2 linked regions of the Prochlorococcus marinus str. MIT 9312 genome follow. The protein of the gene in region 1 binds, or shares a complex with, the protein of each later gene. Links are inferred from orthologs where the notes say so. Each region holds a gene or a part of one and is shown on either strand. Other genes may lie near its edges. The genes, in order: lpdA and PMT9312_RS02075.

What was found.
Region 2: the proteins of lpdA (region 1) and PMT9312_RS02075 are in contact, whole or in part, in a crystal structure (PDB 1EBD), measured with the Geobacillus stearothermophilus proteins. The link is inferred for Prochlorococcus marinus str. MIT 9312 from one-to-one orthologs. Residues at the interface, in WP_049624544.1 of Geobacillus stearothermophilus: Pro340, Ser341, Asp344, Tyr345, Arg403, Asp406, Val408, Glu431, Ala432, Gly433, Asp438; in WP_033016211.1 of Geobacillus stearothermophilus: Ile130, Ala131, Met132, Pro133, Arg136, Arg140, Glu141, Asn155, Arg157.

What each region holds. Positions count from the first base shown.
Region 1 is NC_007577.1:1,297,133-1,313,314, reverse strand. What follows is about bases 3,233-6,124. They hold lpdA (dihydrolipoyl dehydrogenase), read left to right. Parts: upstream 3,233-3,904; coding sequence 3,905-5,344; downstream 5,345-6,124. Other genes in these bases: trpC (indole-3-glycerol phosphate synthase TrpC), read left to right, coding at 5,357-6,124; PMT9312_RS07200 (TrmH family RNA methyltransferase), read left to right, coding at 3,233-3,897. In the rest of the region: PMT9312_RS07215 (aspartate aminotransferase family protein), read right to left, coding at 1-864; murA (UDP-N-acetylglucosamine 1-carboxyvinyltransferase), read right to left, coding at 1,492-2,862; more of PMT9312_RS07200, read left to right, coding at 3,052-3,232; more of trpC, read left to right, coding at 6,125-6,244; PMT9312_RS07185 (hypothetical protein), read left to right, coding at 6,300-6,971; sodX (nickel-type superoxide dismutase maturation protease), read right to left, coding at 6,930-7,322; sodN (superoxide dismutase, Ni), read right to left, coding at 7,331-7,804; PMT9312_RS07170 (FKBP-type peptidyl-prolyl cis-trans isomerase), read right to left, coding at 7,883-8,455; PMT9312_RS07165 (apolipoprotein N-acyltransferase), read left to right, coding at 8,542-10,029; tRNA 2-thiouridine(34) synthase MnmA, read right to left, coding at 10,034-11,191; PMT9312_RS07155 (bifunctional ADP-dependent NAD(P)H-hydrate dehydratase/NAD(P)H-hydrate epimerase), read left to right, coding at 11,238-12,803; PMT9312_RS07150 (RpoD/SigA family RNA polymerase sigma factor), read left to right, coding at 12,945-13,886; pdhA (pyruvate dehydrogenase (acetyl-transferring) E1 component subunit alpha), read right to left, coding at 13,888-14,961; PMT9312_RS07140 (IMS domain-containing protein), read left to right, coding at 15,075-16,182. UniProt on the Escherichia coli protein: Lipoamide dehydrogenase is a component of the glycine cleavage system as well as of the alpha-ketoacid dehydrogenase complexes.
Region 2 is NC_007577.1:372,294-388,409, reverse strand. Bases 6,661-9,486 are described here. They hold PMT9312_RS02075 (dihydrolipoamide acetyltransferase family protein), read right to left. Parts: upstream 8,845-9,486; coding sequence 7,477-8,844; downstream 6,661-7,476. Other genes in these bases: PMT9312_RS02070 (YlqD family protein), read right to left, coding at 9,059-9,486; queA (tRNA preQ1(34) S-adenosylmethionine ribosyltransferase-isomerase QueA), read right to left, coding at 6,661-7,470. Also shown: PMT9312_RS02115 (UDP-N-acetylmuramoyl-L-alanyl-D-glutamate--2,6-diaminopimelate ligase), read right to left, coding at 1-1,303; PMT9312_RS02110 (glutaredoxin family protein), read right to left, coding at 1,313-1,615; membrane protein insertion efficiency factor YidD, read right to left, coding at 1,620-1,856; rpsD (30S ribosomal protein S4), read left to right, coding at 1,952-2,560; PMT9312_RS02095 (trans-sulfuration enzyme family protein), read left to right, coding at 2,637-3,800; PMT9312_RS02090 (PLP-dependent transferase), read left to right, coding at 3,804-5,273; cysK (cysteine synthase A), read left to right, coding at 5,358-6,344; more of queA, read right to left, coding at 6,334-6,660; more of PMT9312_RS02070, read right to left, coding at 9,487-9,502; PMT9312_RS02065 (AMP-binding protein), read right to left, coding at 9,541-11,484; lipoyl(octanoyl) transferase LipB, read right to left, coding at 11,512-12,162; hpf (ribosome hibernation-promoting factor, HPF/YfiA family), read left to right, coding at 12,207-12,791; PMT9312_RS02050 (deoxyribose-phosphate aldolase), read left to right, coding at 12,804-13,463; DNA repair protein RecO, read left to right, coding at 13,464-14,249; PMT9312_RS02040 (glycosyltransferase family 4 protein), read left to right, coding at 14,334-15,500; proC (pyrroline-5-carboxylate reductase), read right to left, coding at 15,497-16,116.

The sequences.
Region 1 (16,182 bases):
TTCTAATACAGTTAAGGCAGCCTTACATGCGAATGGGTTCCCTCCAAAAGTGCTGGCATGATCTCCTGGTGAAAAAATGTTAGCTTTTTCTTTTACCAATAATGCTCCAATTGCATGACCTCCTCCTAATCCTTTAGCGAGGGTGAATCCATCAGGTTCAATTCCTAAATTCTCATAACCCCACATTTTTCCAGTTCGACCTACCCCACTTTGGACCTCATCAAAAATTAGAAGAGAACCATATTTATCACATATTTCTCTTAGGCTTTTAAAAAATATTTTACTTCCAGGAATTACGCCACCTTCTCCTTGTATTGGTTCAACTAAAACGCCAGAAATTTTTTGATCTTTATTTTCACACTCTTCAAATAATTTTTTTACTGAATCAAAATTGTTAAATTTAAAAAATTTGAACCCTTTAATCATTGGTTCGAAACCTTCTTGGTATTTTGGCTGACCGGTAGCACTCAAGGCTGCCAGCGTTCTGCCATGAAAGCTGGATTCTGCTGAGAGAATAATTGATTCTTTACCTTTATTTGTGGTGTTCCCATATTTTTTAATTAATTTAATTGCTGATTCATTTGCTTCCGCACCACTGTTGCAGAAAAAGACGCTTTCAGCACAACTAATATTCGTTAGAGTTTTGCTTAATTGTTCTTGTTCTTCAATGTTATAGAGATTTGAAATGTGTTGAATCTTTTTTAGTTGAGTTGATAGTCTTCGTCTTAAAACTCTATCGCTATGACCAAGACTACAAGTTGCTATACCAGCGACTGCATCAAGATACTTTTTACCTTTTTTGTCCCATAGCCAACAACCTTTACCTTTTTTGAAAGATATATCGAATCGACTATAAGTATTCATCAAAGTGGGAGCGGTCGGACTTGAACCGACATACCCGAAGGTGCCGCATTTTGAGTGCGGTGCGTCTACCAATTCCACCACGCTCCCAAGGCTTTTGAAAAATAATGAACTTTTTTATTATAACAAAATTCATTTTATTGACTATGCGTTTGGTGGTTAAGGAAGAGCGATTAAGATAACGTTTGCCATTAGTTAAATTTTTTTAATAAAAACATAGCGTAATATTTATTGGATTTGCTGACAAGAAATAAGACAAAAAATAAAGTTTTGAGGCATTTATGGCACAGTTTTGCGCTTAATTCCCTATAAAAGCACTTTTTGCAGGAAATAGCTTCATAATTAGTAATATTGTGTTATATTTAGGAAAAAATCTAATGTCTAAAACCCAAGCTAAAAAGTTATCCTTAAAATTTGTCCCTTATCTTTTCGTTGCAATAACTATTTTGACGGCATTTGGATCTAATAGTGGAACCTGGGCATGAATGATTTTAAGTTTAGTGGTTTAAATAAAAATTGGTCTAATCGCTTTTTAGTTTTGTTATTTTTATTTTTAGGTTGTATTTCACTAATCAATATTGCTTACGTTTGAATTAATTTACTTAGTATTTAAAATTTCTTTGTTTCTGACTAAGCTGCTCTAAGATTTGAAATGTCTTCAGATTTAGGTTCAATTTTAAATTCATTCTCCTCAAAAGTACTTTTATTAAACTCCCTAGTTATTTTAATACCTAATTTTTTTAGTTTTAATTCAAAATTTTCATAACCTCTATCTAAATGTTCTAAACCATAGATATTACTAGTACCTTCTGCGATGATTCCAGCAATTATTAATGCGGCTGATGACCTTAAATCTGAGCCTATTAGATCCATCCCATTAAGTGTTTTAACACCTTTAATGTAAGCTACGTTTTCATTTAGTTTTATACGGGCACCCATTTTATTAAGTAAATGAATATGATTCATTCTGTTTTCGAAAATCGTTTCAGTGATCTTTGATTCACCATTTGCTATTGTCATTAGTGCTGTAAATGGTGCTTGCAAATCAGTAGGAAATCCTGGAAAAGGAGCTGTTTCAATATCTACTCCTTTAATCTCCTTACTCTTGATTGAAATCGAATTACCTTTAATAGTAATTTTACTCCCACTTTCTTGAAGCTTATTAGTAACAGCTTCAAGATGATGAGGGATCACAGGAGAAATTGTTATTGAAGAGGAAGTTGCAGCAGCAGCTATTAGAAAAGTTCCAGCTTCTATTCGGTCTGGAATTACTTTATGAGTACAACCACCTAGCTTATTAACACCATCAATAATTATTGTTTCTTTACCGGAGTCGTAAATCTTTGCCCCCATTTTATTAAGCATATGGCATAAATCCTGAATTTCAGGCTCTCTTGCAGCATTCTCAATAGTAGTTCTTCCTTCCGCTAAAGATGCAGCCATTATTAAAGTTTCAGTTGCTCCTACGCTTGGACACTTCAATTTAATATGAGTACCATGAAGTTTATTTTTGTTTCCCCTTATCTTTGCCTTGACAATTCCCTCTTCAATAATAATGTCTGCGCCTAATGCGATGAGTCCATTAATGTGCTCGTCTATTGGCCTTGATCCAATATTGCATCCACCTGGTAAGGGTACTTGAGCTTCTCCAAATTTAGTTAATAGTGCACCTATGCAAAAGAAACTAGCTCTTAATCCATTAACTAGTTCATATGGAAGTTCTTTAATGGAAATATTTGTTGGATCTATCTCTAATTGGTCATTTTTATCAATTAAATTAACTCCTAAATTTTTTAGGATATTTCCCATTTTCTCAATATCAGTAAGATAAGGAATATTTTCAAGTATTATTTTTTCATTAGTTAGCAATGATGATGCCAATAAAACTAAGGCCGAATTCTTCGCGCCATTTATCTTAACTATTCCATTTAACTTGCCTTGGCCAAGAATCTTTAAATTTTGCGATTTAAGATATGCCTTCTTTTTGCTTCCGCAAATCATTAAGACTTAATTTATTAGGTTTATCATGACAAACTAATAATATTAAGTCCACCCTATGTAACGTCATGAATATTAAACAAAAGTGAAAATTTACTTTTTAATTTCTTAAGAAATAAAAATTTAATAAATAATTGATCAAAATATTAATGTAATTAAAATGTAGTTGATAACAAATTATTTAAATTACTCATAGAAAATACTTTTTTAAAAATAACTAGTAAAAACAATAATCTAGTTAAAAGATTTAGGTCCTTTAAAAGAGGGTTCTCTAGAAAAGAACAAGATTTTTTTTGCATAGAGGGTACTCATCTCATTGAAGAATTGTTGAAGTCTGGAAAAACTCCCTCCAAAATTTTAGTTACCGAAAAATGGCTAAGAAAGAATGAAAATCTAAGCAAAAAGCTTCAACCGTCATTAATAAATATTGTCTCAGAGGAAGTCTTAGCATCTGCGATTTCAACGATTAATCCAGATGGGATAGCAGCTTTGGTAGAGATTTCATCAATACCTAATTATCAATTTAATATTAAAGATGATTTTGTTCTTGTTCTCGAAAGGATTCAAGATCCTGGGAATATGGGTAGTCTTTTCAGAACTGCTCTAGCTGCTGGCGTTGATGCAATTCTTTTAGCTGGAGGTGCCCATCCATTAAGCCAAAAGGTATTAAGGGCATCTTCTGGCGCAGTTTTTCATCTGCCATTTTTAAGATTTGATGGAACTGAAGAAGAAATATTAAATTCTTTATGCAAGTCTTTGTATGAATTATCAAATGTAGGATTTAAGATTTTTACTACTAGTAGCCATAATAAAAGTTCAAAAAAATCTTCAAAACCCTACTGGGAAATTGATTGGACTAAGTCTACTGCCTTGATTTTGGGTAATGAGGGTCAAGGTATTCATAAAAAAATTCAAGAAGCTTTTAATGAAACAATTACAATTCCGCATAGTGAGCTTGTAGAATCATTAAATGTGGCTTGCGTTGCAGTTCCATTATTACTAGAACGAAAAAGAGTCGCATACACCTCTAATACGTAGATAAAAAGTGACTGATTCAAGTTTTGATTTTGATTTAATCGTAATAGGAGCAGGATATGGAGGTTTTGATGCCGCTAAACATGCTGCTGGTAAGGGACTGAAAGTCGCAATAGTAGAATCTTCTGACATGGGAGGCACTTGTGTTAACAAGGGGTGTGTCCCCTCTAAAGCTCTTTTGGCTGCAAGTGGAAAAGTCAGAGAAATTGCTGATTATGAACATTTAGCAAAATTTGGTATTCATGCTTCCCCAGTAAGGTTTGAAAGATCAAAAATTGCAGATCATGCAAATAATTTAGTTTTAAATGTTAGAGAAAATTTAACAAAAACTCTCAAAAGGAGTGGAGTTGAAATTATTTTGGGCATTGGCAGAATTGAAGGAAATCAAAAAGTAGGTGTAAGAGATAAAAACGGAATTGATAAAATCTTCACATGTAAGAATATTGTTATAGCAACTGGTTCTTCTCCTTTTGTTCCTCGTGGAATAACTTTGGATAATAGGACTGTATTTACTAGTGATGATGCTGTTAAACTTGAGTGGCTTCCAAGATGGATAGCTATTATTGGAAGCGGATATATAGGATTGGAATTTGCTGATGTTTATACTGCGCTAGGTTGTGAAGTTACCATGATTGAGGCTTTGGAAAATATTATGCCAACATTTGATCCAGACATTACAAAAATTGCTAAGAAGAATCTTATTCAAGCTAGAGATATAGACACAAAATCAAATGTCTTTGCTACAAAAATAACACCTGGATGTCCTGTGAAAATAGAACTGACAGATGCAAAATCTAAAGAAGTTGTAGAAACTTTAGAAGTTGATGCCGTATTAGTTGCAACTGGCAGAAGTCCTAATAGTAATAACTTAAATCTTGAGTCGGCTGGGATAGAAACAGTAAAAGGTTTCATTCCTATAGATGATCAAATGAGGGTTAAGAATGGTGATGAAATAATACCTAACATTTGGGCTGTTGGAGATGTAACAGGCAAACTAATGCTTGCCCATACAGCTGCAGCGCAAGGTACTATTGCTGTTGATAATATTTGCGGTGGTAACGTCGAAATTAACTATAAAAGTATCCCTGCAGCAACCTTTACTCATCCTGAAATAAGTTCAGTTGGTCTCTCTGAAGCAGAAGCTAAAGAGATATCTGCAAAAGAAAATTTTACTTTGGGAGTTGTCAAAAGTTTCTTTAAGGCTAATTCAAAAGCATTGGCTGAATTGGAGAGTGATGGATTGCTAAAGTTGATTTTCAATAAAGATAATGGGAAAGTATTAGGTGCTCATATTTTTGGGTTACATGCAGCTGATTTAATTCAAGAAATTTCGAACGCTATTTCAAGGAACCAAGATGTAATTGAATTATCTACAGAAGTTCATACTCATCCCACTCTTAGTGAAGTGGTTGAGGTCGCATATAAACAAGCGGCTTCTCAAATAAAATAATCCCTATAATTAATGGAGATAAGACGCAGGCCACCAAATCCAACAGTAAGGGTAGAAAATTTAGAATATGCCGTGCCTCATAGAGAAGCACAAGCAAAAAATATTCTAGAAGAAATTGTATGGCACAAGGATATTGAAATTAAGAATTTTAAAAAAATAGTTTCTTTAGAAGATCTCATCAAAAAGATTGAAAACCTTCCAGATCCCAAAGATTTTTATAAAAATATCTTGGAGTCAAAAATAAAACCAGGATTAATTGCTGAAATAAAAAAAGCTAGTCCGAGTAAAGGAGTTATTAGAAAAGATTTTAACCCTGAAGACATAGCAATTTGTTATGAAGAATTAGGAGCATCATGTATCTCAGTACTTACCGATAAAAGGTTTTTTCAAGGTAGTTATGAAATACTCGAAACTGTAAGGAAATCAACTAATCTCCCTCTACTCTGCAAAGATTTTATTATTTCTGCTTATCAGATTTATAAAGCAAGGGTATCTGGTGCTGATGCAATATTATTAATCGCTGCGATTTTAAGTGATGACGATTTAATTTATCTAAAGAAAATAGCTGATAATTTAAAGATGAGCGTTCTTGTTGAAGTCCATAACGATAATGAATTAGAAAGGATACTAAAGTTAAAATCTTTTAATTTGATTGGAATAAATAATAGGGACTTAAAGACTTTTAAAACGGATTTAAAAACATCGATAGAATTGATGCATATATATGCAGATATATTTTTAAAACAAAATATTCTTCCCATTAGTGAATCTGGAATTAATTGTGCCCAAGACTTAGAATCGCTTAGATCTATTGGGATCAAGGGAGTATTAATTGGTGAAACTTTTATGAGAGAAAGTGATATTGAAAAATCTTTCAAGAAATTATTTAATTCAATTTAATTTTGACTTCAAATCGTGCTATAAAATTAATTAAACAGAGTTGTACTGAATATATATGCAGACTGTAATTTTAACAGGTATAGTTGCAGGATTTGTGCATGTTGTTAGTGGCGCTGATCATCTAATTGCAATGGCACCAGCAGCGATTAATGATCCCCGAAAAGCTCTTAAAAATAGTTTCTCATGGGGCTTAGGACATTCTTCAGGAGTCCTCTTGTTAGCTTTTATAGCGATTTTTATTAAGGATATTACGCCATTAAACAAATTTTCCAATTTTGCTGAATTCCTAGTTGGAATTTCTCTCCTAATTGTTGGAGTATTTGCTATAAAAAATTCTTTTCAATTAAGTATCCATTCTCATTCCCATAAGCATGAGAATGGAATTGCCCATCGTCACTTTCACTTTCATGTTAAGGAACAAAAAAATAATAATAAGCACTCACATGCTTTGACAGGTTTAGGCTTGCTACACGGTATAGCTGGAGGTTCGCATTTTCTTGCAGTTCTTCCTGCTTTAGCACTACCTTTAACAAGTGCTTGCTTATATTTGATTTCATATTTGATTGGTTCACTAACAAGTATGAATCTTTTTACTTGTTTAATATCTTTTACCACCTTTAAAGCAAGTCAAAAATTTATTAAAAGATTAAAAGCTATAGCAGGAGGGCTTTCCTTTTCTTTGGGATTATTTTGGATTCAAAGAAGTGCTTCTGTTTTTTTGAATTAAAAAATTTTTTAGTTTAGGAATAATTAATTTAGAGGTGACAATCCCAATTATTTTTTCGTTATTGATTAATCCAAATTTATTACTATCTTCGCTAAATTCAATATTGTCGCCAAGAACCTCAATATTATTTTGATTCACTGAATTTATCCTTTTAATTAGGTTTTTATTTTTAAGTGGATGATTAAAAATAACTATTTGTCGATTTTTTAGTATTGATTTATTCTTTTTATATTTTTTAAAAAATACGATATCTCCTTCTTTTAGGGAGGGCAACATAGAGTCACCAGCTATTATCGCGGTTTTTCTTAAACCTATGAAAAATAAAATAAAATCAAAAAAACTTTTGAAAATAATTCTGATTAACTAGCTTTTACAAAAGCGTCTGATCTTCCTTTTGAAGCCCAGAAAATATTATGAATCTTTTCTACATAACTCATGAGTTCTTCAGCTTGAGCTAAATCAATATTAACTTTGCATGCACTGCATAATTTGGCCGCCTTCCAAATAGTTTCATGTAAGTCCGGATAAGTTTCTAAATGAACTGGTTTAAAGTAATCTGTCCACAAAATTAGAATTTCTTTCTTTGTTTCTTTTGCTTGCTCTTCTTTAACTGCAACATATCTAGAAAATGTATTACTGTATGTAGCCCATTCTGCTGAATCAGTACTAGAAGGAACTTCTAGTGCAATAAGTTTTTTTGTCATTGATAAAACTGCTTCAGCAGCAACTCTCGTAGATGCTGGATCATAAACACCACAAGGACCATCACAGTGAGCATGGACTGTCATTGGGGATTTTTTATCTAGAAAAGAATTGATGAATTTACTTAACATTTCAAATATTTGGTGTTGTATATATATTACTTGGCGATTAACTAAATTGAAAAGTCTTAAATACTTTTCTTACTTAATTTAATTGACTTTTAATAATTCAACTTCAAATATCAAAGTTGCATTGGCGGGTATAACATTTCCTGCCCCTCTTGATCCATATCCAAGTTCCGGAGGTATTGTTAATTTTCTTTTGCCTCCAACTTTCATGCCTACGACACCTTCGTCCCAACCTTTTATTACTCGTCCAGCACCTAAGGGAAAGCTGAATGGAGCTCTACCGATACTGGTATCAAATTTTGTCCCGTCTTCTAAAGTTCCTGTATAATTTACTGTAACTGTTTGCCCAGCACTAGCTTCATCTCCTTCTCCATTTACGATATCCGAAATAATTAGACCACTTTCTGTAGTCCTTGAATTGCTTTCTGATTGTGTTTCTTCTGCCATAGCGAAAAGTATAGGATTTGGATCTGATGGGTCTAGCTCAAATAAATTATTATTTGAAACATTTGATGATTTTGCAACAGGTGTTTTTTGAATTAACTGAGTTTCTGATTCGGCAGCATTAACAACTTGTGGTGAATTAAATTGACTGAAAAGAGTTAATGAAACACAAAAAACAAAAACCGCAAAACTAATAAAGACTTCTTTCACTTAAATTTTGAAAGTTACTAAAACTAATCTTACAGAATAAAGGTACAATAAATGCGTGATTATAAATTTAATTTCGTAATTTTAGATTGTTAATCCAGACTCAAATTAAAAGTTTAAGACAATATTTTTACCCTTGTTTAGGTGGGATTTTAGGAGGAATTTCAGTCTCAACTCACTTTTGGCTGATTTTTATGCCGATATCTTTATTTATTTTATGGGAGGGAAGTGAAAGAAAAATAGCAAATTTTTGGTGGGGTTTTTTCTTTGTTTTGATAAGTCATTCATGGTTATATGATCTTCATCCATTAACATGGCTCGGGTTTTCATGGTTTGCAAGTTTAATAATTGCGATTTCAATATTATTATTTTGTGCTTTTTGGGGTGGGTTATTAGTTTATTTATGGGGGCTGTTAGTTGAAATGATTCTCTGGAGAGAGGATGTTTTTAAAATGAAAATTATGCCTTTAACCATAAAAGTATTTTTTTTATCTTTGACTTGGGGGATTGGTGAATTGATACTTTCTCAAACACCTTTTTTCTGGATAGGTTTAGGAGAGAGTCTTATCCCAGGAGATATTTATCTTGCTGTTTTGGCAAGATGGATTGGTGCAAGTGGTTTATGCGTATTACAAATATTGATTGGGTTTTGGATTTTTTTAAGTCACGGTAGATGGAGAAGAAAACTTCATTTTAAAAAAATATTTATTTTTGGACTTTTGATAATTGTTTTCTTACATTTATTTGGGGCCCTAACAAATCCAATAAAAAGAAATTCTGAATTTCCTGTGGCTATTTGGCAAACAAATATCCCAACTAGAGAAAAATTAAAAATAGATGATGAGTTTATTAAAGAAAAACAATCTATAGCTCAAGAATATGCTTTAGCCAATCAAGCAAAACTACTTGTTGCTCCTGAAGGAACTCTATCTAATAATTTTTATTTTTCTAAAGGCATTAAGGTTAATACTTTGGTAGGAGGTTTCAGAAATTTAGATAATGAGTTGAGAAGTTCTTTACTCGGATTTCAAATTGGAGATAAATCTTTTACCTCTTTCATAGATAAAAATAGACTTGTTCCATTAGGTGAAAAAATACCTAGATTTCTAAATAGTTTTTCAAGAGGATTATCTGCAGTAGGAGGAATTCAACCAGGCTCTGATTCAAGATTTTTCGATCCTAAATTTACACCCCCATTAGCAGTAGCTATCTGTTACGAAATTAGTGATGGAGTGAAAATAAGAAAGGCTATTAATAGCGGTGCAAAACTAATAATTACTGTAGCAAATTTAGATCCCTATCCAATTAAGCTGTATAATCAATTCCTTTCTTTGGCTAGGTTAAGAAGTATTGAAAATAAGAAAAATAATTTACTCGTATCAAACACAGGCCCTTCGGGTTTGGTTCAGGATGATGGAAAAATAATTCAAATGCTAGATTTAAATGTTGAGCAAAATGAAATAGTGTTCCCTAATTTTTCATCCGAAAAGACTTTCTATACAAAATTTGGAGATAACCCTATTTTAATTTTGTTTATATTTTTTATGGGATTAAATATCTTTTGGAAAATTAATTAATTAATTAATTAATTAATCCACCACCTAATAAAATTTCCCCTTTATAAAAAACTGCAGCTTGTCCGGGCGTTACCGAACTTTGACTTTCTTCAAAAATTAATTTAAATGTATTCGCTGGATTATCTGAATTTTTCATAGGTATTAAAGTTCCTTTTACTGGATGACTTCTATATCTGATTTGTGCTTCTACTTCTATCTCTTGCTTAGGTTCTTCTATTGAAACCCAGTTAACCTTACTAATTATTGCTTCTCTATTAAATAGATCACTTTTATCTGCCACATAAACAATGTTTTTTACCCTGTCTAAACTTTTTACATATAATGGTTCAGGCCAAGCAATGCCCAAACCTTTTCTTTGGCCTATTGTAAAGTGATGAATACCATTGTGAGTGCCTAGGACTTTCCCATTTACATGTATTATTTCTCCTTCTTTGGGTTCAATGTGTTTGTCGATAAATCTCTGCATTGATCCATAATGCTCAACTAAACATAAATCTTGACTTTCTGGTTTTTGAGCGGTTCTAAGGCCTAATCTCAGGGCTTCCTTTCTAGTTTCTTCTTTTTTCATTTCACCAAGAGGAAATACTAATCTGCTTAGTACTTCTTGTGAAAGAGAATAAAGAAAATAACTTTGGTCTTTGTTCTCGTCAGTACCTCTGAGCAGAAGGAAGTCCTTAAATACAAAGCTCTTGTAATCAAGTGTTTCAGCATAAGATGATTTTTTTATCCTTGCGTAATGTCCTGTCGCAATATGAGTAAAGTCTTTTTTGTTTATTGCGTAATTAAGCATCTCTTCAAACTTCACATTCTTATTGCACATCGAACATGGAAGTGGAGTGAATCCTTTCTCGTAGCCTTCAGTAGTTTTTTTAATTACCTCTCTTTCGAAAATTTCTCTTGAATCTATTATTTTATGATTAATTCCTAAATCTTCACAAAGGCCAGCAGCATCTACTAATCCTTCAGAACAACAGGAGCCTTGTCCTTTCATTAGCCAAAGAGTTAGTCCCTCAACATCCCAGCCACTTTCTACAAGAAGAGCAGCTGAAAGGGAACTATCTACGCCACCAGAAAGACCTACAATAATATTTTTCTTCTTTTTAGTTTTATTATTATTAGAAAAATTGTTCTCTAATTTTTTATCCTTTTGTGTCTTTAACATGGAAATTTAAATTTTTGAACAGTACTTCAATTGCTTTGTACTAATTATGAACGAAATTATATGGCCAACAATTGACTCAAAACATTTAATTGTTGATTCAAAGCAAATGTTGATACTAGAGAAAGAAATGTTTTCTGATGGGATGCCCCAAGCAGCATTGATGGAAAAAGCTGGTATCCAAATTAGTAGATGGCTTTTAAAAAGGAAACCTCTTCTAAAGAATGGAATAACTGTTTTAATAGGTCCTGGGCATAATGGCGGGGATGGTGCCGTAATAGCTAGAGAGCTTTTTTTGCAAGGATATTTAGTTAAGGTATGGTGTCCATTCCCAATAAAAAAAACATTAACAATTGACCACGTTAATTATCTTACATCTATTGGTGTCACAAAATTAGAAGAGGCCCCCGATGCGAATGGGAAAGAACTCTGGATTGATGCTGTTTTTGGTAACAATCAAACAAGAAAAGTTGATATTAAATTAATTAAATTATTTAATCAGAAATTTCATAACAAATATGGCAAGGTAATAAGTATTGATATTCCTACAGGATTATGTCCTGATAAAGGAGAGCCTGTTTTTGATGATGCAGTAAAGGCAGATTATACTTTAGCTGTAGGTCTTAATAAAATTGGGTTAACGCTAGATTCTGCTCTACCTTTTATTGGAGAATTGAACCATATTGATGTTGGGGTACCTATTAGTAAATTGTCCAATGTTGAAAAAAAGATTTTTAAGGTTACTTACAAAGATTTAAAAAATATTGATTTACCTTTTCTACCAAAAAATTCCAACAAATATAAAAGAGGAAGAACATTATTAATCGCCGGGAGTGAAAAATATCCTGGCGCTGCATACTTAGCATTAAAAGGGGCCATATCAAGTGGAGCAGGTTTTATCTCTGCTGTCCTGCCAGATTTGGTTGCTGAATCTATTTGGCAAGTTGCTCCAGAAATAGTTTTAAAAGGAACTATGCAATCTAATCAAAATGGAAATGCATCTTTATTAAGTGCATTAAAGAATATTGATTTAAGTGCATTTGATTCATTAGCTGTAGGTCCAGGGATAGGAATTGATAGTGATGATTGGGAAAAATCAAAAGACTATCTTTTGAGTTTTGAAGGATTATTGATCTTGGATGCAGATGCACTCAATAGAATCTCGGAATCTAAATTAGGATCAAAATTTTTTTTAGGGAGGAAATTCAAAACATGGATTACACCTCATAGCAAAGAGTTTTCAAGGTTATTCCCTAATATCAAAGGTGAGACTAATGTTGAAATAGCTCTTAATGCAGCAAAAGAATTTAATATAAGTGTTTTGTTAAAGGGAGCTAATAGCACAGTCGCTGACAATAAAAAAGCATGGCAACTTTTTGGAACCGATTCTCAGACAGCCAGAGCAGGATTGGGTGATCTTTTATCTGGATTTGTGGCGGGCAGTTCTGCGATTGATTTAACCTTTAGTAGAAATATAACAACCGAATTTTTTGCTAAATATGTACTTTTGCATTCATTTGCTGCATCAAAGTGTAAAAAGGGATCAAATGCATCTGCAATTGGTGATGAATTATCTAAACTAATGAGAAATAGGAAAACGAGACAAATATCTTGAAAGAAACAATTTAAGAGAGTTATTTTTAGTTTTAAACACATAAATAAACAAATATTACATGAAATCTGAAGCGCGCATTAAATATTCCGCTATTTTCAAAAAAATGTAGGAAAGTTTTAATACCTTGATTTAGGTCATAAAATGGTTTCAACATTAGGAGTTCCAGCAGAACCACCAAAGAGAAGAGGTAATGATCCGATAAGCTGGTATTTGCAAAATATCGGTAGGGTTCCTTTGTTAACTCCTGCTGAAGAGATTGAATTGGGCAATCAAGTTCAGAAAATGATGATTCTCACCGAGGATGGTCAATTAAATGAAAAAATTAAAGAATTTACAACGCAGCAAAAAAGAATAATAAAAATTGGTAGAAGAGCTAAAGAGAGAATGATGAAAGCTAATTTAAGATTAGTTGTCAGTGTCGCAAAAAAATATCAGGGCAAAGGACTCGAACTTCTTGATTTAGTTCAAGAAGGATCTCTTGGTTTGGAGAGGGCTGTTGAAAAATTTGATCCTACAAGAGGATATAAGTTTTCTACTTACGCTTTTTGGTGGATCCGACAAAGTATGACAAGAGCAATTGCTTGTCAATCAAGAACAATCCGTTTACCAGTTCATTTAAGCGAAAGATTAGCCGCTATACGAAAAGTTAGTAGGGAATTAGCTCACAAACTTGGTGCGATGCCAAGCAGAATTGAAATTGCAGAAGCAATGGATATTGATGTTGAAGAATTAGATTCTGTCTTAAGACAAGCTTTATCAACAAGTAGTTTAGATGCTCCAGTTAATGGTGATGATGGCAGGAGCTTTTTAGGTGATTTAATAGCAGATAGTAATACTGAAGAGCCTTTAGATAAAGTTGAACAGAAAATGCATCAAGAACAACTTGGGAAGTGGTTAAGCCATCTAAGCGAGCAAGAGCAACATGTTCTTAAATTAAGGTTTGGGCTAGATGGGAATGAAAGACATACTCTTGCTGAAATAGGAAGATTATTAGAAGTTTCTAGGGAAAGAGTTAGACAAGTTGAACTAAAGGCATTAAGAAAATTAAGAAATTTAACCAGAAAATTACCCAGTGGGATTTAATCTAATCTTCAGCCCAAATATATTTAGTTAATTCTTGTGAAGGAGGTTCAGGTGCTTCTAAAGCATTTTTAACTGACTCAGATATTTCGGTATCAATTTTCTTCTCAATAATTTTTAATTCTTCTTCCGTTGCAAATTTACCATTAATAATTTCGTGGGCTAATTTCTTAATGGGATCTCTTTTACTCCAAAACTCTTTCTCTCTTTCAGACCTTAATTCATCTGGATCTGCAAGAGAATGTCCTCTGTATCTATAAGTCAAGCATTCTAAAAGTGTGGGCCCTTCTCCCGCTCTAGCACGCTCAATTGCTCTTTGTGCCGCTCCTCTCACTGCTAATACATCCATCCCATCAACTTCCTCGCCATGCATTCCAAAAGCAGAGGCTTTTCTCCAGATTTCAGGATTGCTAGTGGCTCTATCGTGAGCCATACCAATAGCCCATTTATTATTCTCAACAACAAAAATTATGGGTAATTTCCATAATTGGGCCATATTTAAACATTCAAAAAACTGCCCATTATTGCAAGTCCCATCTCCAAAGAATGCTGCAGTTACAGAATCACTACTATTATTGCCAGCAACTTCCTTTTTGTATTTACTTGAAAAGGCTGCACCTAAAGCTACTGGAATTCCTTCTCCAATAAATGCATATCCTCCTAGTAAGTGATGCTCTTTTGAAAATAAGTGCATGGACCCCCCTCGGCCTTTGCTACAACCTGTAGCTTTACCAAAAAGTTCACTCATTACTTCAAAGGAGGGAACACCAGCGCTTAGTGCATGAACATGATCGCGGTAAGTGCTACAAAACCAATCATGTTTCTTTCTCATAGCACCAATTACTCCCGTGCTTATAGCCTCTTGCCCGTTATATAAATGAACGAAACCAAACATTTTCCCCCTGTAATACATTTCTGCACACTTATCTTCGAATCTTCGACCAAGCGTCATGTCTTCATAAAGAAATAATCCGGTTTCTCGATCTAATTTGGCTTTTTTTATGTCTTGAAGATTTGAGATTCTCTCTACATGTGTTTCCAAGAAAAATACCTTAATGAAGTTTTGATTTGTTAACATTCTAAGCTGTGAAGGGCGATTTTCATTATTTTTTTTTAAAAGTCTATAAGACCTTATGAAAAAAATTTTTAACTTGATAAAATTTGTCTAAGAATTTTCAATAGGATAATTGTTTGGAACTCCCTTTAGACCATTTTCGTTTAATTGGCGTAAGCCCCTCTGCAACCTCTGAGGAAATATTAAGGGCGTTTCAATTACGGCTGGACAAAACGCCTGATGAAGGTTTTACTTACGAAGTTTTAACCCAAAGATCGGAGTTGCTTCGCCTAACTGCTGATTTACTTACAGATCCAGAAAGTAGGAGAGAGTACGAAAATTTGTTATTAAATGGGGCATCTGGACTGGAGTTTTCCTCAAATAGAGAAGTGGCAGGATTAATACTTCTTTGGGAATCGGGTTCCCCAAAAGAAGCGTTTAAAATCACAAGAAAAGCATTACAGCCGCCACAAACTCCAGCTTTAGGAAGTAGTAGAGAAGCTGATTTAACTTTATTGGCTGCTTTAACAGCTAGAGATTCTGCAATTCAAGAACAACAGCTTAGATCCTATTCAAACGCTGCAGACTTTTTACATGAGGGTATACAACTTCTTCAAAGAATGGGAAAGCTTGGAGAAAGAAGGAAAGAACTTGAAGAAGACTTGGTTGCTCTGCTTCCTTACAGGATCCTAGATCTACTTAGTAGGGATTTAAATGAACAGGAGTCTCATAAAAAAGGCTTAACTATGTTGGAAAATTTAATAATTAAAAGAGGTGGCTTGGAAGGTAATAATAAATCTGAATATGGAGATTATCTAAATCAGCAAGAATTTGAAGCCTTTTTTCAACAAATAAAGCCGTATTTGACAGTTCAAGAACAGATTGATTTGTTTCTTGAATTACAAAAAAAAGGATCATTAGAAGCAGGATTTTTAGCTTTTCTATCCTTGTCAGCAATTGGTTTCTCAAGAAGAAAGCCGGAAAAATTATTTGAAGCCAGGAGAATCTTGAAGAAACTGAATTTATCAGGTCTTGATTCAATGCCTCTTATTGGTTGTCTAGACTTGCTTTTGGCAGATATTGATCAGGCATCTGCAAGGTTCTCTAGCAGTTCTGATGAGAAATTACGGGATTGGCTTAATAATTATCCAGGAAATAAGTTAGAAGCGATATGTGTTTTTTGTAAAAATTGGTTAGAGAATGATGTTTTAGTTGGCTATAGAGATATTGACTCAAAAGAGGTGG
Region 2 (16,116 bases), 930 kb from region 1 along the record:
GGGGTTCTTCTGATCTTGGATTATCTGAAGTTATAAAAAGTTGATCAGAAAACTCTTCAGCTATTGATCCCATTAAAGGCCTTTTACTACGATCACGATCTCCGCCACAGCCAAAAACAGTTATGAGTTTCCCTTCACAAAGTTTTTTAATTGATTGCAAAACTTTTTTTAATCCATCAGGAGTGTGGGCATAATCAACAATTACTGTTGGAAGAGATCTTGAAACGTCATTATTATCAATTTGTATTTTCTCCATTCTCCCAGGAGCACCAGGGAAAGATTGTATTAATTTTGATAGATCTTTTAAAGAAAAATTAAGTTTATACAAAATTGTTATTGCTTGAATCGCATTCATTAAATTAAATTCACCGACAAGTGGAACAAAAAGTTGAATTTTTTCCCTAGGTGTATGAAAAATACAGGTGGAACCAATTTCAGTAAATTTCTTATCTGTTACGAAAAAAAAATCATCACTTTCAAATTCACTTTCAGTAATCTTTGTAGAGACTAATAAAGATCTTTTTTCAAGATCAGATGATAATTTAGATATCCAATGGTCATCATGATTTAATACACAAATGCCATCTTTTTCATTTAAGTAAGGTGGGAAAAATAATTTTCTTTTTGTTTGAAAATATGATTCCATATCTGAGTGATAATCAAGATGATCTTGAGTTAAATTAGTAAAAATAGCCGCCTCAAATTCGCATCCTGATATCCTGTTTTGAGCAATAGAATGAGAACTTACCTCTAATATCGCGAATTCAGATTCTGCCTCAACAGCAGCATTTAATTTCTTTTGGAGTTTATCGGCGAAATCAGTTGTATGAAGAGCCACTTCTGAAAAGCCAGGCCATCTATTGAGCAAGGTCCCAAATAATGCAGTCTTTTTCCCTAATTTTTTTAAAAGATATTCCAATAAAAAAGTAATTGTCGTTTTTCCATTTGTACCCGTAACACCAATAAGTTTAAGTTTTCTTGAAGGCCTATTCCAAAACTCAGCGACTATTTGACCAAAAATATAATCTAAATTATCCTCTATAACCAAAATCCTTTCTCGATCAATAGATCCAATTTTCTCTTTTGCAGCAGACCCAATAATGGCAGCCTCTGCACCATTTTCAATTGCCTCAATACAATATTTTCCTCCATCAACATTTAAACCAGGCATACCTAAAAATAAAGTTCCTTTTTGTACTTCTTTAGAGTTAAAAGAAATATTATTTATTTCATGATCGATTAAATCTAATGAAGGAATAATTCCTACCAAATCTAAAAGTTTATGTAATTTTATAGATCTCATATAAAAAAATTATTTCTCCAGGATGGTACTAATATTTTTTTGAAACCAATTCTTTAATTGATCATCTTTTAATCTTGGAGAAATGCGAGGCAATTCTATAATCTCCTCGGACCTAATTCTTTCAACAGCAATAACAGGTACTTCATAATCATATTTTTTATATTTATCTTTATATAAATCGACCCTATCAATATCAATTTCTTTAAGCTCCTCTAGATTGGGGAATAACTCATTAAGATTTATTTTTGCCAGTTTGTTTTTTAATGAATCACAAAGGCAACATCCCTGCCTAACAAAAATAAATATTTTCATTCATTTAGTCAGGAACAGGGTCACATCCACAGGGAGTTAAAGGATGACATCTGCTTAATCTTCTTAAAGTTAACCACCCTCCCTTCCAAGGACCATGTCTAGTAATTGCCTCATATCCATAAGAGCTGCAACTTGGAATAAATCTGCATCTTGGTCCGAAAAAAGGTGAAAACCACTTTTGATAAAAAGAAATCATAAAAAGAAGTATAGAAGTAATTGATTTATTAATGGTTTTGAACACTTTAATGATGTAAAATACTATTTCCAGTAGTAATTAGTTTAATTGAATTTAATCAATTATCCAATTTATTGCAAATTTCTATTTAATTTAAAATTATGTCAAGATACCGCGGCCCCAGGTTAAGGGTTACGCGTCGCTTGGGAGAACTACCAGGTCTCACTAGGAAAGCTTCAAAGAAGTCTAATCCTCCAGGTCAGCACGGCCAAGCCCGTCGCAAGCGATCAGAATATGCAATTCGTTTAGAAGAAAAGCAGAAACTCAGGTTTAATTATGGAGTTTCTGAAAAACAACTAGTACGTTATGTAAAAAAAGCCAGAGCGCAAGAAGGATCTACAGGAACAAACCTACTAAGACTTTTAGAAAACAGACTAGATAATGTTTGTTTTAGATTAGGTTTTGGAGGTACTATTCCAGGCTCAAGACAATTAGTAAATCATGGCCATGTAACTGTTAATGGTAAAGTTCTTGATATTGCTGGTTATCAATGCAAATCAGGCGATGTAATCGGAATTAAAGAAAACAAAGCAAGCAAAAAACTTGTAGAAGGTAATATAGAATTCCCTGGTTTAGCAAATGTTCCTCCACATCTTGATTTAGACAAACCTAAATTAACAGGAAAAATAACTGGAAAATGCGATAGAGAGTGGGTTGCTCTTGAAATAAACGAACTATTAGTTGTTGAATATTATTCAAGAAAAGTTTAATACAACTTTTCTTTGGATTATTAAATCTCTCGTTTAAAAAATGAGAGATTTAACTTAATTCTTATTTTTAAAAATAATGGGAAATAAGACAAATAATATCAAAAAGCCAGGTGTTAAGACCTTATCTATTCACCATGGGGAAACATTTGCAGAAGACACGGGATGCATTATGCCTCCTATTTTTTCTACATCTACTTTCAAGCATGGCAATAAAGAAAGTTTCGACTACACCAGATCAGGAAATCCCAACTTTAAAATTCTAGAAAACATACTTAAATCAATAGAAGATTCTAAATACTGTACAGTTTTTGGATCTGGAATTAGCGCGGTAACTGCAATTACATCAACACTAAAATCAGGCGATAAGATACTCTGCGAATCAAATCTTTATGGTTGTACAGTGAGGATGTTCGAAAAAATTTTCAAGAAATTTGGGGTAGAAGTTTTATACACAGATTTTACAAATAAAAATAATATTAAAAAGATTTCAAACTTCGCGCCAACTTTGATATGGCTAGAAAGTCCAACTAATCCACTTTTAAAGGTGCTTGATATTAAGGCGATTTGTGATGAAGCGAATAAATTGCAAATACCCGTAGTTGTGGACAACACCTTTTCTACAGCCCTTATTCAAAAACCTTTGGAACTTGGCGCAACACTATCGCTTGTAAGCACAACAAAATTCATTAATGGACATAGTGATGCACTTGGTGGAGCAGTACTTACAAATAATGAGATATGGAATAGTAAGATGCTTTTCTCTCAAAAAGCCCTGGGGCTTCAACCATCTCCTTTTGATAGTTGGCTCATTACTAGAGGAGTAAAAACCCTTCCTTTAAGAATCGAACAACAAACTCGAAGTGCAGAATTAATTTCTGAAGAATTAGAGAATCATAAAATAATTAGTAAAGTAATTTATCCTTTTAATCAAAAACACCCGCAATTTAATTTAGCAAAATCTCAAATGATATCTGGAGGTTCGATGATCACCCTAAAATTAAATTTAAATAAAGAGGATACTTTTAAATTATGCAAGTCTCTCAAATATTTCTCGCTAGCTGAAAGCCTTGGAGGAGTTGAAAGTTTAATTTGTCACCCGGCAACAATGACTCATGCTTCTGTGGATGATAAAACGAAAAATCTACTAGGGATAGATGATGCCCTTGTCAGATTATCAATTGGATGTGAAGATGCAAACGATTTAATCTCGGATATTTTATTTGCTTTAAATAAATTTTGAAAATTGAGAGATTTACTTAAAAACCCTATATGGAAAAATTTAGAGTTAGGATATTCTATTCCTGATAGTATTCATGCCGTTTCTGTAGCATTACCAACTTGGAATGATGTAATAAATTATGAGGAAAAAAATCAAGAATGCATAAAATTATTGAAGTCCATCTACCCACGTTTCGGGCTAAACCCCATAGTGAAAAGATTATGCGAAAAAGTAAAAAAAGAAAATTACTACAATAATAAAAGTATCTGGCCATATCCGAATGAAAGCATAGCTTTTAAAGCTAAAAAATACATTGATAGGAATACTTCTGAACAATACTCATTTATAGAAAAAAGACATAATTTAGCTTTTTTAATAACTGAAAAGGAAGGAAGTATTTATGCAAAATATTTTTGGCAACATACTGGTCTTGGTATATCTTCAAGATATGCTGCGGTAGAACTAGGCCTTGAATATAGACCTCCAAAATCTTACGTAAATGAATGTTATCAAAGAATAAAAAATAGAATCTCTAAATCTACAAAAATAAACTCTAATGATATTCACTTAACTTCATCTGGAATGTCTGCATTGCATACATCATTAGAAATCATATATAAATTATTTCCAGCTAAACCAACACTCCAAATTGGTTTTCCATATGTAGATGTACTTAAATTACCAATGAATATCTTTTATGGAGCCAAGTTAATTACAGAAGAAAATTGCACCGATATTGAATTAGAAATCAAAAGAATAAATCCATCAGCATTAATTATTGAACTACCAAGTAATCCAATGCTCAAATGTGTAAACATTAAAAAAATTTCAAAAATAGCAAAAAGATTAAATATTCCTTTAATCGTTGACGATACAATTGGTTCAAATATAAATATAAATTCCCTAGAACATGCAGATATAGTTTTTACTTCACTTACAAAAATTTTTTCAGGTAGTGGTGATATTCTTGCTGGATCATTAATACTAAATCCAAAAAGCAAATGGATTTATCAGTTTAGAAATGCATTAAAGGAAATTAATCTTCCAATACTTTCAGATGGAGATATAGTTTATCTTGAGAAAGTTAGTAGAGATGTAAATCAAAGAGTTTTTGAACAAAATAAAGCATGTTTAGAATTAAAAAAAAGATTAGAGAACCACAGTGAGATTAAAAATATTTTCCATCCTGAAAATTGTCCAAATTTTAATTCTTTACTTACTTCGGATGGAGGATACGGCTGCTTATTATCATTTGAATTAAATGGAGGATTGAACAAAGCTAAAAATTTTTATGATTCTCTACAAATCTCCAAAGGGCCTAGTTTAGGAACAAAATTTACTCTTGTTTGTCCTTATGTTTTACTTGCTCATTATGATGAGTTGGATTGGGCTGAAAGTTTTGGTATACCCCCGCACCTTATTAGAGTATCAGTTGGATTAGAGGACCAAGATCAATTATGGGAAACCTTTTCTGAAGCACTAAATAATTTCTAAATTCCTAGTATTTACCGTATAGAAACTTATATACTCTTTTTCTGAATAATAGTTAGTATTAAAATATATTTTCTCAATATATAAATGGCAAGAATTTATGAGGACAACAGTTTTGCTATTGGAAACACTCCATTAGTAAAATTAAAATCAGTTACTAAAAACGCAAAAGCTACAGTACTTGCAAAAATTGAAGGTAGAAACCCTGCTTATAGTGTCAAATGTAGGATTGGCGCAAACATGATCTGGGATGCAGAGAAAAGTGGGAAGCTTACAAAAGATAAAACGATTGTTGAGCCAACTTCTGGAAATACAGGAATTGCTCTAGCTTTTACTGCTTCAGCAAGAGGTTATAAACTCATCCTTACAATGCCAGAATCTATGTCAATTGAAAGAAGAAGGGTTATGGCAGTGTTGGGGGCTGAAATTGTTTTAACAGAGGCTTCTAAAGGTATGCCTGGAGCAATAGCTAAAGCCAAAGAAATTGCAGAAAGTAATCCTTCTCAATATTTCATGCCTGGTCAATTTGATAATCCAGCAAACCCTGAAATTCATTTCAAAACAACTGGACCAGAAATCTGGGATGATTGCGATGGTGAAATTGATGTTTTAGTTGCAGGGGTTGGAACTGGCGGAACAATTACAGGGGTTTCAAGATATATTAAGCAAGAGAAGGGTAAAAATATTACTTCTGTAGCTGTAGAACCATCGCATAGTCCTGTTATTACACAGACAATGAATGGGGAAGAGGTTAAATCTGGACCACATAAAATCCAAGGAATAGGAGCAGGATTTATTCCTAAGAACCTAGACTTATCAATTGTTGATAAGGTTGAACAGGTAACAAATGACGAGTCAATTGAGATGGCTCTTAGATTAGCAAAAGAAGAAGGTCTATTAGTTGGAATATCTTGTGGAGCTGCTGCTGCTGCTGCTGTTAGATTAGCTGAACAAGATAAATATGCAGGAAAAATTATTGTAGTTGTTCTACCTGATTTAGCAGAGAGATATTTATCATCAATTATGTTTAATGAAGTTCCAAGCGGAATCATTCAAGAACCAGTCAAAGCTTAAATCTATTTTTCTCCAGTAATGAATCTGGTGAAATATACATAGCATCGCCATAAGAGAAGAATCTAAATTTTTCTTTTATGGCTTTTTTATACAAATCTAATAATCTTTCTCTACCAATCATTGCACTTACTAATAGTAATAACGAACTTTTAGGAAGATGAAAATTAGTTAATAATCCATCAACTACCCTAAATTTATAACCTGGCTTAATTACTAAATCTACATACTTTGCTATGGGAATAAAGTCATTAATTTCGTGAGAATAACAACTTTCAAGAGCTCTTACGCTAGTTGTCCCAATAGCAATTATTCTTCTATCTGTTTTCTTTATTCTTTTTATTTCCTCCACTACTTCCTTATTAACACTTACCCATTCTTTATGAAGTTTTAAGTTAGTTAAATCTTCTTGATCAATTGGTTTAAATGTTCCATAACCCACGTGCAAAGTAATCGGCAAGATTATTACACCTTTTTTTTTTAGATTGGAAATAAGACTTTTGCTTAAGTGTAAACCAGCTGTTGGGGCAGCAACTGCCCCTGGATTAATTGCATACTCAGTTTGATAACTGTTCTCGTGAAAAGATTCTTCCTCGGAATTTTTTATATAAGGAGGGAGAGGAATTTCCCCGTATTTATCAAGAAGGTTATTCATTGAATTGAGATCAGTTATGTTTTCCGGAAATTTAATAAATCTCCCTCCAGTTTCTTCATCAACCCCATCAACCATCAAATTAATATCTTGTTCAGAAGGGGATTTTAATTTTAATTTTCTATTTATTTTTAACTTTTTTGCAGGCTTTGCTAAACATAACCAAACACATTCATCGGATCTTTCTAAAACTAATAATTCGACTAACGTCCTATTTTCTAATTCAACCTTTAACCTTGCCTTCATTACTTTAGTATTATTTACAACCACAAGATCGCCTTCTCTAAATTCATCTAAAAGATTCTTGGTAAATTTATTAGTTAAGCAGTCCTCTTCTAAAACACTATTTCTAACTATCATCAATCTTGATTCATGCCTTATTGCAGAAGGTTTACTAGCAATTAATGAAGGATCAAGAAAGTAATCATAAGCTTCAAGCTTATAATCTCTTTCTTCATTATTAATTTGAGAAATCAATTAAATTTAAGATACAAGTGTCTCTGGCTCATTTTCTATCAGGGAAGCCAAATCTTTTAAGAATGAAGCACCATCAGCTCCATAGATCACTCTGTGATCAGCGGTTAGATTTACTTGCATAATTTTTTTAACAGATATTGAGCCATCACTATTAGCAACAACAGTTGGTTTCGATGATGCTATCGCTAAAATAGCACCAGTACCTGGGGGTAGAATTGCGTCAAATCTATCAACTCCAAACATACCAAGGTTAGATAAAGTAAAGGTTCCTGTTGAGTACTCATCAGGTTCTAATTGTTTTGATCTTGATCTTTTTACCAAATCTTTCCATTCCCTAGATAATTCAAATAAATCAGTATTGCAAGGTTCTTTTAAAACTGGAGTTATTAATCCGCCATCTTCCATTGCGACGGCAACAGCAATATTAATATTTTCTGGATAAGAAATTCCATTTTCTGAAAAACTTGAGTTAACTTGAGGATGTTTCTTAATTGTCTTTGCAACTGCCTTTACTAGTAAAGCAGTCATAGTGACTCCATTTTGTTTTACCTTTTTGTAGAAATTATCTAATTTATCTGTGTTTATAGAGTATCCCACCCTAAAACATGGAATATCCAAACTAGACTCCATATTTTTATTTACCGCTTTTTGAAGAGTATTAAATTGCACTGTTTCTCCAGGATTACCAAAACTATTTCCTGATGTTTCTGGTTTACTTTCAACTTGTAAATTTGCACCAGGAATACTTGCAGGAGAACTACCCTCTCCTATCCATGGAATAGATACAGGTTGACCATTAGCTTTTAAAATATCATCTGCTTGAATTCTTCCGTGAGGTCCAGATCCGTGAACTTTTGCTAAGTCAACACCCATTTGAGAGGCAAGTTTTTTAGCTCTTGGAGATGCAATTACCCTTGAAGAAACATTACTTGTAGCAGCATTAATTTGATCACTATTAAAAGATGGGGCTGACTTTTCACTCTTTAAGACGACTTCTTTTTCTTCTTTTTTAACATTTTCATTATGTACTTCCGGTTTTTCTTCGGTTTTATTGCTTACCAATTCAAGTTTATCCGAACTAGAAACTTCGGGTTGATTTCCTTTATTTTGTTCTTTAACAGAAGCTATCTCATCCTCATTTTCTACAATAAGACCTATAGTTTCCCCTACTGGTGCAGTGCTACCAGCAGGCATTAAAACTGCTGCAAGATATCCATCTTGAAAAGATTCAACATCCATATCTGCCTTATCAGATTCAACAACTAGGACAGATTCACCCCTTTCAACCTTATCTCCAGGATTTTTCAACCATTCCACAATCTTGCCCTCTGTCATGGTAGAACTCAAGGCAGGCATGAATATTTCGTGAGACATAAGAAAATTGTTATTGCATAAGTTTTAAAAGATTTCTATCAAACTTTCTAAAGTTTTTATGATTTAAAACCCTTTAAACTCTTGATTTAATTATACGAAATCATGATCACAGTGGGAACTCTTAAAACTTAAGAAAGTAATAATTTAGATCGTATATAAATTTACAATTATCTTAATGAGGATTTATTTTTATTAGAGATACTAATTCTTTTCCCTAATTATTATCTATAGATTGAATAACTCCGTCTTTAACAGTAATTGAGACTTGCATTTTTTCAATAAGATTGTCGCCCACAGTGACATCACAGAAACTATCAACTTGTCCTTGATCAACAATTTCATCCATCTTTAATTCGCGAACTTGACTCTGTTGTTGAAGAAGATTTCTTTTCTGTTCTTCAATTTCATTTCGTTTTGCTGCTACTTGTTGTTGCACCTGACCAACCTGTTCTTGAACCCTTGGATCTAAAGGATTAACCGACTGGGATCTAATATTGTTTACTATTTGCTGCCCCTCCTGCTCAAGTTGTGACAATTGCTGGTCAATGTTTGAAATTGCTTTGCTTAATTCTTTTTCAGCATCCTCCTTCCAAGTTGGCGTAACAATAGCTTTAATAGCTATGGAGCGTTTTATCGATATTGAGTTTTTTGTTTCCATAAAAAATAAACTTACTTTCTAAATATAGATAGAACAGATCAAATTTTCTTACTAAATTTGTTTTCATACATATTTTCTATTTGTGATGAATACTGTTTTTCTATTTCTTTTCTCTTTTGTTTAAGAGTTTGCGTTAACAAACCATTTTCCAAAGTAAAAGGATCTACAAAATAACAATCTAATATTTGTTCTTCTGTTCTTGCTCCTAATCGACCTTTAAGCAAATTATTAATTTGCGATTTAAAAAATATACCAATATTCTTATTCAAGTTTAATTTTGATAGGTCTTCTTCCAAAAACTTATTTTTAACCAATTCAACATTAGGAACTACTAGGGCTGTTAAACATTTCTTATCTTGCCCCACTAGTTGAACCTGATTAATAAATTCAGAACTAAGGATTTCGGTCTCTAGAGGATTAGGTTCTATATTTTCACCACTGGAAAGCACGATTGTATCCTTAGCTCTTCCTGTTATAAAAAGAGAACCATTTGGTATAAGAAAACCTAAATCACCAGTATCAAACCAACCATCTTTTGATAAAACATCTTTTGTAGCTAAATCATTATTAAGATAACCTTTCATTACTTGTGGTCCCTTTACAAGGATCTTTCCAACTTCTCTAAACTTCAAAATCTTTTTTTTATCCTCATTCACTATTTTTATTTCTGTAAATGCTAAAGGCTGACCAGATGATCCTCTAACATTTAATTCTCTTCTCCTACAAGTTAATACTGGACTGGTTTCTGTCAGTCCGTATCCAACTAAAACATCTATACCTAAAGATTCAAAAAAGAGATCCACATGTTCTGGCAAAGCGCCTCCTCCATTAATAGGAAATTTCAGTTTTTCCCCACATAGTTGTCTTAGAATATTTGGCCATAAAAACACACTAGACAACTTATGAAGAGGATATCTACCAAGCACAGAAAACAGTAAGGGGATTTTTGCTATGAAAGTTGTTTGAAAGATATCCAAATTTCTTATCTTTCTAAGACTTATTTTAAAAACAGAACTATTACTTATCAAGAACTTAATAAGTTTTTGCTTCTTAGACGGCATTTTTTTTAGAGCCTGAAAAAAACCATCATGAATCGCCTCCCATAGTCTTGGTACAGTGGCCATTACAACAGGTTTGATTTGTGTAATATCATCCTTAAGAAATTTTGGGATTGTATAGTATTGAGTACAACCACATGAAAAGAAGAAGTATTCAGCGCTTCTTTCATAAGAATGCCAAATAGGTAAAACGCTTAATACAGAAGTGCCAGGCCCTGGATCAGCGATATGGGCTAAATTAATTATTTGATGTAAAAAATTTGCATGTGTTAAGGGCACACCTTTGGGTTTTCCTGTTGTCCCAGAGGTATAAAGAATAGTAGCAACGTCATCAATGCTTAAATTACATTTTTCAGTAATTTTATTTTGAGAATATTCTTTTTCTCCTTCACTTATAAATTGACTCCAACTTATTAAACTTTCAAATTGTTCATCTTCTAAATTTATGATGAATTTCAGTCTTTTTTTTAGTTCTTCTTTTTTATTTAACTTTAGCCAAGTCTCCTTAGATTGAACTATTAGTCCTACTGAATTAGAGTGCTCCAAAATATAGTCAAGTTCTATTGAAGGAGAATTAATACCTCTTACTGCATTAATAGCTCCTAAACGCATTAAGCCCTGATCTGCTATGAGCCATCTTGGAGAATTTTCAGATATTAAAGTAACTACATCACCTTTTACTAACCCATAATTTTTAAAAGAAAAAGAGGCTTTTGTTATTAAATCAGCTAGCTCAGAATAAGAGAATTTTTCTTTGTATTTTCCTCTTAAATCATAAACAGCTAGAGTATCGCCACATTTGAATTTTAAATTTTCCCAAATTTGATCTATATGATTAATATTCTCAATATAATCTCTATTTTTAGCAAATTTATCTTTTTCATAAAAAGATTTAGCTGAAGGCCAATACGCAAAATTACCCATATTAAATTTATTTAGGAATTTTGATTTCTATTTTGATACAAAATCAAAATTAAATTCTTCCTGAATGATTTTTTTAACAATTTTCTTGACTTCTTTAATATTTAAATTTTTATTGTAATCTATCATATTTGCCATTAAACAATTCTCAATTCCGCAAGGAACAATTTTATTAAAATTTTCTAATTCGCAGTTAAAATTAATTGAAAATCCATTTATCGTAATCCATCTTCTACACCCAATTCCAATTGAAGCAATTTTCTTATTTTCTATCCAAACACCGGTAAAACCCTTTTTTAAGTGACAATCTATATTAAAATTTCCAAGAATTTTTATAATGATTTTTTCAATTTTTCTTAAATACCAATTTAAATCTTTATTAAAATTTTTCAAATCTAAAATTAAGTAAGTTACTAATTGGCCAGGCATATGACAAGTAACCTCACCGCCTCTATCAATTTTAAAAACATCATATTTTTCATCATTCAACGAAAATAGTAAATTATCGTAATTAGATCCCCTACCCAAGGTATAACAGAGTTGGTGCTCACCTATCCAAATAAAATCAGGGTTTGAGTTATCTAAAATTAATGCCTCCTGATATTCTTTTTGCAATTTATAAACATCATTGAAACAAGAAATATTATCAGGTTGTTTAATTATTGCTGTTCTATTAACCATATTTAAGTAGATTTAGAAAGTAAGTAAATATTTTTAGATTTGTTATGAAAATTTTAATCCATGGAAAGAATCTTGAGCTCACTGGAGCATTAAAAGAATATACTCAGGCAAAGATAGAAAAAGCAACACATCACTATAAGGATATCGTGAAAGAAGCAGACATACACCTTTCAATAGAAAAGAACCCAAGTGTCTCATTGCAAACTGCAGAAGTTACTATTTTTGCAAATGGTACTGTAATTAGAGCTGAAGAAAAAACTGAAAATCTTTACTCAAGCATTGATTTAGTTTCGAATAAACTTTGTAGAAAATTGCGTAAATACAAAGAAAGAAACTATAAAACAAACTATATTAATCAATTTAAAAATAATGAGTCTTTCCCAATTGAAAGTGCGGATTCAAACGTTTTAGATAAAACTTTATTTAAACAAGGAAGGGAAGCTAGTCTGCCTGAGCCATCTATTAAAAATAAATACTTTGAAATGAACCCAATTTCATCAGAAGAAGCAAGAAAACAATTAGATCTAATTGATCATGATTTTTATGTTTTTCGAAATAAGAAAAACAATGAACTTCAAGTTATATATAAAAGAAATCATGGAGGTTATGGACTCATTCAATCTAAATAACTTTAAATTTAAATGCCCAATATTGAATATGAATTAAACGAGAAAATTCATGCGATTATTATTAACCCATACCTCACATGGGATGATTTCTGTGCAAATTGCGATTTAATAAAAAAATATAATATCAAGAATATTTCTACTTCTCTTAATTATTTATCTGATTTAAAAAACTGTTTAAGTAATTACAGCGCAAATATAAACGCGCTCATTTCTTATCCTTTAGCAGATATGCCAGTTTCATTTATTGAAGAATTAGTTTGTTTTGCAAAAGATAAAGGGGCAAACGGAATTGAGTATATCCCAAACTTTATCAATTTATCCAAGAAAAATTCAGAAACTTTTGCTGCTGAAATTGAGCAAGTTAAATTATCCGGATTACCAGTTACATTAATCATAAATAAATCAAAACTAGAAGAAAAAATTTTGTATAATGCTATAGACATATTTCTAGAATTAGGAATAAAAAATTTTCAATTCGGAGACGGATTTGGTCCTCCAACTACATTTAATGATGTAGCAGAAATTTTAAAAATAACTGGCAACCAAAATCAAATTAAAATTGTAGGTGGTTTTAGAAAACTAAATCAAGTTATTGATTTGTTGGATGCTGGAATTAATTTCATAGGGACTTCTAATTTTCGTGAGATATTCGAAGAAGTAAAAGTTATTTAAATGTCCGGTTCTGGTGAGTGCAGATTAAAGGGTCTCTGTATTAAAGCTTCTCCGCTAGGCGAGAATGATAGATTAATTACTATCCTCACAGATGAGCGGGGGATTGTGCGATTAGCAGTACCTGGTGCTAGACGTCCAAAAAGTAGTCTTGCAGCAGCCACTCCCTTAAATTATTTAAGTTTGCAGATTTTTGGAAAAAGAAATCTTAAATCTGTACGGCAAATTAAAATATTAAAAAGCTATGCCGGTCTAGGGAAAAATATTGAATGTCTTGCAGCCGCGCAAGCAATAACAGAATTAACATTTTTATTAGTTGGTAATGATGACGAGCAACAAAACTATTTATCTTGTGTTCTTGCTCATTTAGATAGGATTTATTTATATGAAGTTTCTAAAGAAGAGGATATTAAAATGCTCTGTATTAGTATTCAATCTTTAATCCATCTATTAGCCATCGGAGGAATTAATTTACCAATTCATCATTGCTGTAAAACTGGAGAACCAATAATTCCTCCTTTAGGAAATTGGGAATGGAATTGTTATTATTTGCCAAATGAAGGTTTTTCATCAATAGAAGATCCTCAAAGTAATCTAAAAATAAATGCATCTGAGGTTGCTTTATTACAAAGACTTCTTTTCCCCGAATTACCAATAAAATCTAATGGAGAGTTATTGGGACCTAAAAAAGTCTGGCTTAAAATATTATTTATTATTGAGACTTGGATCTCTACTCAATTAGAGAAGGATCTATCTTCACTAAAAATGTTGAGGGAAATATATAGTTAGCATTTTTATGAACATTAATAAATTTAAAAATTATGATCATGGCGGGTCTGACTGTTAACTTTATAAATAGCTAATTCAATTAATGTGGTTCATATTGCCTGGCTGGGTAAAAAATCGCCTTTTTGCGGAAATGTAACTTATGGTAATTCAACTACTAAGGAATTGAAGGCCAGAGGACATAAAATTAGTTTCATCCATTTCGACAATCCTTCTAATTCAAATTCATCAAAACCATTATTTCTTGCAAATGATCCTGATGTAAGCCTTCCATATTTAATTAAGTCTCAAATTTATACAATACCTTCGCCAAGAGCAGAAAAAGAGCTAAGGCTATCATTGGAAAGATTAAAACCTGACATAGTACATGCAAGCCTAACTTTATCTCCTTTAGACTTTAGACTTCCAGAACTTTGTAATGAAATTAATGTTCCACTTATAGGTACATTTCATCCACCATTTGATGCAAAAAATAGAAATTTAACTGCAAGTACTCAACAATTAACTTATCAACTTTATGCTCCCTCTTTAGCAAAGTTCGATAAAATAATCATTTTTTCTGAAACTCAAAGAAATGTTCTTGAGAAATTAGGAGTACCTAAAGAAAAACAAATAATTATTCCAAACGGAGTTGATGAAAATATTTGGAAACCTTTTTGCGAAAAAAGCAAAAAATTTGATCAGGTAAAAAATAAACTAGGAAATGAAAGAATCTTTTTATATATGGGAAGGATTGCCAATGAGAAAAATATCCAAGCACTTTTACGTTCTTGGCGCCAAACAAAAAAGAAAAATTGTAAATTAGTTATTGTTGGAGATGGACCAATGAAGCCAACACTTGAAAATAGTTTTTCTAACCTAAGTAAAAAGAAATTAATTTGGTGGGGTGCCGAAATAGATTTAGAAACAAGAGTAGCGATAATGCAAATAGCAGAAGTATTTTTCTTACCAAGCCTAGTAGAAGGTTTGTCATTATCACTTTTAGAGGCAATGTCTTCTGGCACTGCATGTATAGCCACAGATGCTGGGGCTGATGGTGAAGTTTTAGATAATGGAGCAGGAATAGTGATTTCAACAGATAATGTTGCTGCTCAACTAAAAACTATTATCCCTATTCTGGTTGAACATCCTTCATTTACAAAAAATCTTGGGAAAAAAGCTAGAGAACGAATAATTGAAAGATATACAATTACTAAAAATATAAATTCTCTTGAGAAAGTTTATATAAAATTAAAAGATAATTTCAAAACCTAACTAAACTCTTTACTTCGATTACTAGCTGAAACAATCGATTCAATTAATGCTGACCTTACTCCTTTTTTTTCTAGAACCCGTAAAGCAGAAATAGTTGTTCCACCGGGAGAGGTTACTAAATTTTTAAGCTCTGAAGTAGTAAGTTTTTTTTCTTTAATTAAACTTATAGTCCCTATTATCATTTCCATTACAAGTTCTTCTGAAAGTATTTTTGGTAATCCACCACTCAACCCTCCATCACTTAATGATTCTATAATTAAAGCAATAATTGCAGGCCCTGATGAGGTTAAAGCTAAAAAAATATCAAGATATTCTTCAGTAAATTCATAAATCTTACTAGTATTTTCAAACAATTTTTTTGTAAATTCTTTCTGATCTTCTGTAAGATTTTCACCCCAAGCAATGCCTGTTAAACCCTTTCCAACAGTTATTGGGATATTTGTAACAACCCTTACGCATTTATGGTTAGGAAATTTTTGATGAAGTTTATTTATTGAAACTCCTGCAAGAATTGATACTAATAAATTGTTCTTGTTTTTTATAATATCTCCCTCAGTTATATCTTTAAGATGTTGGGGTTTTATTGAAAGAAGTTTAAATTGACAATCCCAAATTA